2 regions of the Planococcus antarcticus DSM 14505 genome follow, and region 1 is predicted to be linked to the other one. Evidence: predicted binding sites of a transcription regulator. Region 1 holds the regulator's gene; the other holds the start of a gene.

Region 1 (3,424 bases):
ATTTAATTAAGTATGACACAAATCACGGCACCTTCGCTGGTGACGTATCTTCAGAAGAAGATGCCTTAATTGTTAACGGGAAACGTGTACAATTGGTAAGTGAACGAGACCCACTGAATCTGCCGTGGAAAGAAATGGGCATTGATATTGTCATCGAAGCAACTGGAAAGTTTAATTCTCGCGAAAAAGCCGCTCTGCACCTGGAAGCTGGAGCTAAAAAAGTAATTTTGACGGCGCCTGGAAAAAAAGAAGATATTACAATTGTTATGGGTGTCAACGATGACAAACTAGATATTGATAAGCACGACATCATTTCCAACGCAAGCTGTACAACGAATTGCTTGGCACCTGTCGTAAAAGTCCTGCATGATAAATTCGGTATTGAAAATGGTTTGATGACGACAATTCATTCCTACACGAACGATCAGCAAAATTTGGATAATCCGCACAAAGATCTTCGGCGTGCACGTGCATGTGCACAATCCATCATCCCAACTTCTACGGGTGCTGCGAAAGCGCTATCATCGGTAATGCCGGAATTACAAGGCAAGCTGCATGGCATGGCGTTACGGGTTCCGACACCAAATGTCTCCTTGGTCGATCTAGTTGTCGATTTAAAGTCAGACGTGACGATAGCAGAAGTTAATCAAGCATTCGAGGAAGCATCAGAAAATGGCCTTGAGGGGATCTTGAGCTTGACGATGGAGCCTCTAGTGTCTGTCGATTTCAATAGTAATCCCCAATCTGCGATAGTTGATGGCTTATCGACAATGGTAATTGGCGGGCGCAAAGTGAAAGTTCTCGCGTGGTACGACAATGAATGGGGCTATTCGGCACGTGTTATCGATTTGACGAAGAAAGTCGCAAACGCTCTAATATTGGTATCCAAATAAAATGAATCATCCCGTTTTTCCGTTTTTAGATGGAAAGACGGTTTTTTTATGGGAAATTTACTAAAAAAATCAAGATTATTAAGATATTATTATTGCTTTTACAATAAATCCGTTTTATACTATGAATCGTAGTTAAAAATGGCTACCACTTCTGAATTTCCATCATGCATCTCGGAATTAGGAGCGTAAGATTTTTTATTCACATGACTGCTTAAAGGGTTAGGACCTCTTTGGACTAACTTTCCCCCGTGGTAGTCAACTTTGAATATTTTGCGCAAAAACCAAAATGATATCAAAGGGGGAAAACGAACCTTGGAAACAATGGGACGTCACGTAATTGCAGAACTTTGGCAGTGTGATTTTGACAAATTAAACGATATGGATTTTATCGAGCAAACTTTTGTTGATGCAGCACTCAAATCCGGAGCTGAAGTAAGAGAGGTAGCTTTTCACAAGTTTGCCCCACAAGGTGTCAGCGGAGTTGTGATCATTTCTGAATCTCACTTAACGATTCACAGTTTTCCGGAACACGGCTATGCGAGTGTAGATGTTTACACTTGTGGCGATTTAGATCCGACAATTGCAGCGGAGTATATCGCAGAAGCACTAGGTTCAACGTCACGCGAGCTTGTAGAATTGCCGCGCGGCATGGGTCCAGTCAGTGCTGGGAAATCCAAAGTTTCAGTAACAGTATAATCCATTTAACAAAAAACACGTAAGCAGAGGATAAAATCCTCTGCTTTTTCTATTTTCCGAAAGAATTTTTGTTATACTAGATACACTAGATAGAGAAGTTAGGGAGATGTCAAAATGAAATGTCCAGCTTGCCAACATAACGGCACACGTGTTGTCGATTCACGGCCAATAGATGAAATGAAATCAATTAGAAGGCGCAGAGAATGTGAATCATGCGGATATCGCTTTACCACTTTTGAGAAAGTGGAAGAGATGCCGTTGATTGTCGTCAAAAAAGATGGCTCACGTGAAGAGTTTAGTCGTGAAAAAGTTCTGCGCGGTTTGATTCGTGCGTGTGAAAAGCGGCCGGTATCTTTAGAAGCGTTGGAAGAAGTCGTCTTTACGATCGAGAAAGACCTTCGCCGGGCAGGAAACCCCGAAGTGAAATCCGAAGAAGTCGGAGAATTGGTCATGAACCGTCTAGCAGCAATTGATGAAGTGGCCTATGTTCGCTTTGCTTCGGTATATCGCCAATTTAAAGATATTACTGTTTTTATCGACGAACTAAAGGATTTGCTGAACAAAAGTCCGGAAGACAAGAAAATCGACTAAGGCGGTGACTTATGACTGCGTATTATAAAGAATTGCAGCCAGCTGATCCCTATCGAATCCGTCTGCCTTACCCATTTTCGAATTACGATCGCCAGCTGTTGACGTTGCTTTACCAGCCGATGATCGGCGCAGAAGCTATCGCGTTTTACTTGACGCTATGGGCTGAAGGGGAAGCATCTGGTGATGAGGCGACCCATTATACATTGATGAACACATTGGGAAATCCTATTTCGAAAATTTTTGAAGCGAGGATTCAATTGGAAGCGATTGGTTTGCTGAAAACTTATCGGAAAGACGATGGCAACCGCTGCTTCATTTATGAATTATGTCCACCACTGGATCCCAAAACTTTTTTTATGGACCCTTTATTGTCGATGTTTCTGTTTAGTAAAATCGGTGAACCGTCCTATCGCAGAGTCCGGAATCGTTTTTTGATTCACTCAGAAATTCCAAGAGATTTTGAAGAAGTGTCTCGGACATTCACCGACATTTTTCAGCCGGTCCATGCGAAGGCTGGATACCCACCAATACAGGAGGACCTGCAGGAACGGAAAAAAGGAGCCTACGAAGCCGATGCAGAATTCGATTTCGCGTTGCTTCGCCAAGGGCTCTCTGAGCAGCTAGTACCGAAACGAGTGCTGACTGCAACCATCAAAGATTTTATCTCCAAACTTGGTTACCTCTATGGTTGGGGACCTTTAGAAATGCAGAAAGTCATCTTGTTGGCAATCGAAGACGATTATAAATTGACAGTTGAAGGTTTGAAAAAATCAGCATCTGAATATTATAAGTTCACGGTTTCCACCACAGCACCCCAACTTGTTCAAGTGCATAAAGAAACTCCGAAGCTCACAGAAGAAGCACCAAAAACGAAGCAAGATGAGTTGCTTGTCTATTTGGAAACAGCTCCGCCTATTCAAGTGTTACGGGATATTGCGAACGGCAGTGAACCATTGCCTGCTGATGTCGAACTGGCCAACCAATTGGTCATTACCCATGGGATGAAGCCGCCAGTCGTCAACGTCTTGCTTCAATATGTCCTGCTGCGCACCGATATGAAGCTAACTAAAGCCTACGTGGAAAAAATCGCTTCGCATTGGCTGCGTAAAAACGTCACTACTGCAAAAGAAGCAATGGAAATTGCGCGTGTCGAGCATACCCAGTATATGAAATGGAAGTCGGAAGGCTCACCAACTGCAGTGGCCAAGCCGTTTACAGGCAATGGAAACCGGAAGCCGGTGCGT
Region 2 (3,424 bases), 250 kb from region 1:
ATTGTTCGTTGTAAACGGCCATTTCTTCTTTTGAATAGGATTCTACTGCTGGGAAGCGTAATTCGAAATCAGCATCGTTTTCAACAGCTGTCATGAAATCGCTCGTCAAGGTGACTGAAATGTTAGCACCTGTCAAAAATTCTTCATTATGGACCGTATAAGTTCCGCCATCGCGCAGCTTCGTATCAGCGTCACGCATAATCTTCTCGTTGAATCCGCCCATGCCAGGGATTGTGCGGTAGTTTAGGATTCCTTGGTACATCGCATCTTCCTGCTCTGTCAAAGGCTTGAATTTCAGTTTATCATAAGCCAATTTCTTGATGGTTTCATCTTCAGTGTTTTCGATCAAATAGCGCAAGATACGCGGATTTTGCATTTTCGAAATGATAAATTCCGCAATATCTGGATGCCAGTCGGCAAGCATGATCATCTGAGCCCCGCGTCGTGAGCCCCCTTGCTCGACAAGATGCGTCAGCTTAGCGATATCATCCAGCCAGGATACAGAACCTGATGATTTGCCGTTGACTCCGCGAGCTAATGTGTTTCGTGGTCGAAGTGTTGAACCGTTGGTACCAACTCCGCCTCCTCGACTCATAATTTCCATCACCTGCTTGCGGTGATCAGAAATACCTTCGCGCGAATCGGCTACAAATGGCATAACGTAACAATTGAAATACGTTACATCCGTATCGGCTCCAGCTCCGTAGAGAACGCGGCCAGCTGGGATGAACTTTAAGCCAACTAATTGCTGGTAGAATTTTTTAAACCACTCTTGGCGCTTTTCAGGTGTTTTCTCTACAGAAGCAAGTCCTGTCGCATTACGTTTCGCAATCTGCTCATAGAATACTTCAAGTGGCTTCTCGATTACTTCGATGGGGCGATTGACAATACCCGCTTCTTGTTCCTTAGGATTGTCGATAGCACTTCTATAGTCTTCCTCGATCCAAACCTGCGCTTTGTTGGATTGCTGATCGATTGAGACAATATAGCCAAGGCCGCGGGCAGGGAATTTCGGATCTTCCTTGACAGTCAATACAACAAAATCGCCTGCCTTAAGAGTTTTTTTCTCCGTATCCTTAAATGAATAGCGGTCAATCATCACGAGGCGAGATACCCCTTTATGCGTTAATTTCATATCAGGAGTAATTGTGTGTACTTGCGGGAACGTTTTGATATCTTCGTTCAACGCTCTGGAATTTAATGAATACTGGGATTGTGTGACGGAAACCATTTGACAATTCCTCCTTCGTGTTATATGGAGTTATATACTATATATAGTATTACTTCATTTCCCAGCATACTACATATTGAAACTTCATTTCAATAATAATTTTCCGCTGTAGAATCTTACCAGTTTAAAAAGCTTTATTTAGCAAGGTTTCTAGCTTTAAAAATCTGCAAAATGAGCCAAAAGTCACTTAAGCGCGGAAATTCCATTCGTCATTGGCGTATTTTTTTTCTTCTAAAGTCTTGACATCCTCGAGTTGCTGTTCCGTCAATACATAAGGCTGTAGGTCGATGGATAAGGCCTGCTCAAATCCGGTCTTGAATGCCTGGATGCATTCTTCCTGAGTGGTCGGTTCCTTGCGAAGCGAATTGATCGACACCGCTTTTTCAGGGATCTTGATACGCATTCGCTGTTTGGCCTCTTCGTTCGAAAATTTAAAAACAGACAACAGCTTCTCAGCATCCAAGTCAATCAGAATCGCACCATGCTGCAAAATAACGCCTTTTTGTCGTGTTTGTGCACTGCCCGCCACTTTCTTTCCTCCAACAACCATTTCATACCAGCTCGGCGCATCAAAACAGACCGCCGATTTGGGTTTTTTCAGGTCAGCACGCTTGTCGTCTGTATCCGGAACAGAGAAATAGGCATCCAGCCCAAGATTCTTGAAACCTTCCAGCAGTCCTTCGCTCAATACGCGATAGGCTTCTGTGACCGTTTCCGGAATGTCTGGATAATCTTCGCTGACAATGATGCTGTATGTAAGTTCATGCTCATGGAGAACGCCTCTGCCTCCTGTCGGCCGACGGACAAATCCAAGGCCGAGCCGGTTGACCATCTCCATGTCAATTTCCTTTTCTACTTTCTGAAAATAACCGATGGACAGTGCTGCCGGTTCCCAGCTGTAAAAACGGATGACCGGCGGGATGAGCCCTTCACTGTGCCATGTTAGCAGGGCTTCATCAAGCGCCATGTTGAAAGACGGACTGCACGCACCTGAATTGACAAAAATCCATTTTGGATATTTCACAAGATCGCCTCCTATTTCCGATAATTAGTGTAACATTAGCATTGAATATCCGTCATCTCTTCTTTTATAATAAAGGAAGATGAGAAAGGGGCAAGAACATTGGAATTTCTGTACATCACGATCGCCGTAGTTTTGGCAATCATTATTTACGCGGTGATTTCTTATTTCCGCATCAAAAAAGCCGTCACTAACCTGACGCAGGAACAATTTATCGAAGGCTACCGCAAAGCCCAATTGATAGACGTGCGCGAGCCGAAAGATTTTGCGGCTGGCCATATCCTGGGGGCACGCAATATTCCACAATCACAATTGCGCCAGCGCTATAAAGAAATCCGAGAGGACAAGCCAGTCTATCTATACGACCAGAACGGGGCACGCAGCGGACGCGTCGCAATTTTTCTGAAGAAAAAAGGCTACAATCAATTGTTCCAACTGCAAGGCGGATTCAAGCAGTGGACCGGTAAAATAAAAGCCAAAGTCTAAGCCTAAAAGCCCTTCCACAATGTGGAAGGGCTTTTCTACATTTGTAGTCATACAAAGTTAAAGATAAGCTTGACGGCAGTTTCGACGATTATTGGATACATATTGACGATGTGGAATCATCAAACAATCAGTCATCCTTTCAAAAAAAGACGTGGAAGCCATTTGGCCCTCACGTCTTTTTCGATTTTATTCAGCTTTATAGTAGCGAAGTACTGGTTGTCGTGCTGCTTTCGTTTCATCCAAACGACTAATCACTGTAGTATGAGGTGCATTTTGGACGATTTCCGGGTTTTCTTCTACCTCTTTGGCAATCTGAATCATCGCGTCGATGAAGGCGTCCAAGGTTTCCTTGGATTCAGTTTCTGTCGGTTCGATCATCATGCCTTCTTCCACATTTATTGGGAAGTAGATAGTTGGCGGATGGTAACCGAAGTCAAGCAGGCGTTTCGCCATATCTAATGTCCGGACGCCAAGTTTTTTCTGGCGGCGGCCGCTCAGGACGAATTCATGTTTACAATGACGATCATACGGCAAATCAAAATGAGGCTGCAGTCTGCGCATCATATAGTTAGCGTTGAGTACCGCGTATTCCGTAACTGCTTTTAGACCATCTGGTCCCATTGAACGGATATACGTATAGGCTCTTACATTAATGCCGAAGTTGCCATAGAACGGTTTGACACGAC

What was found. The regulator NrdR, encoded in region 1, represses ribonucleotide reductase genes. The targets are predictions, from matches to a motif close to AACACNATATATNGTGTT.
Region 2: the regulator NrdR is predicted to act here: its motif matches at 1,265-1,282, upstream of BBH88_RS08425 (vitamin B12-dependent ribonucleotide reductase).

The regions. Positions count from the first base shown of each region.
Region 1 covers NZ_CP016534.2:1,433,146-1,436,569, forward strand. Annotated here, with positions in the region: gene BBH88_RS07180 (glyceraldehyde-3-phosphate dehydrogenase) at 1-893, shown strand, start outside; gene speD (adenosylmethionine decarboxylase) at 1,206-1,589, shown strand; gene nrdR (transcriptional regulator NrdR) at 1,704-2,180, shown strand; gene BBH88_RS07195 (replication initiation and membrane attachment family protein) at 2,192-3,424, shown strand, end outside.
Region 2 covers NZ_CP016534.2:1,684,725-1,688,148, reverse strand. Annotated here, with positions in the region: gene BBH88_RS08425 (vitamin B12-dependent ribonucleotide reductase) at 1-1,231, opposite strand, end outside; gene BBH88_RS08420 (lipoate--protein ligase family protein) at 1,419-2,198, opposite strand; gene BBH88_RS08415 (rhodanese-like domain-containing protein) at 2,355-2,738, shown strand; gene gcvPB (aminomethyl-transferring glycine dehydrogenase subunit GcvPB) at 2,925-3,424, opposite strand, start outside.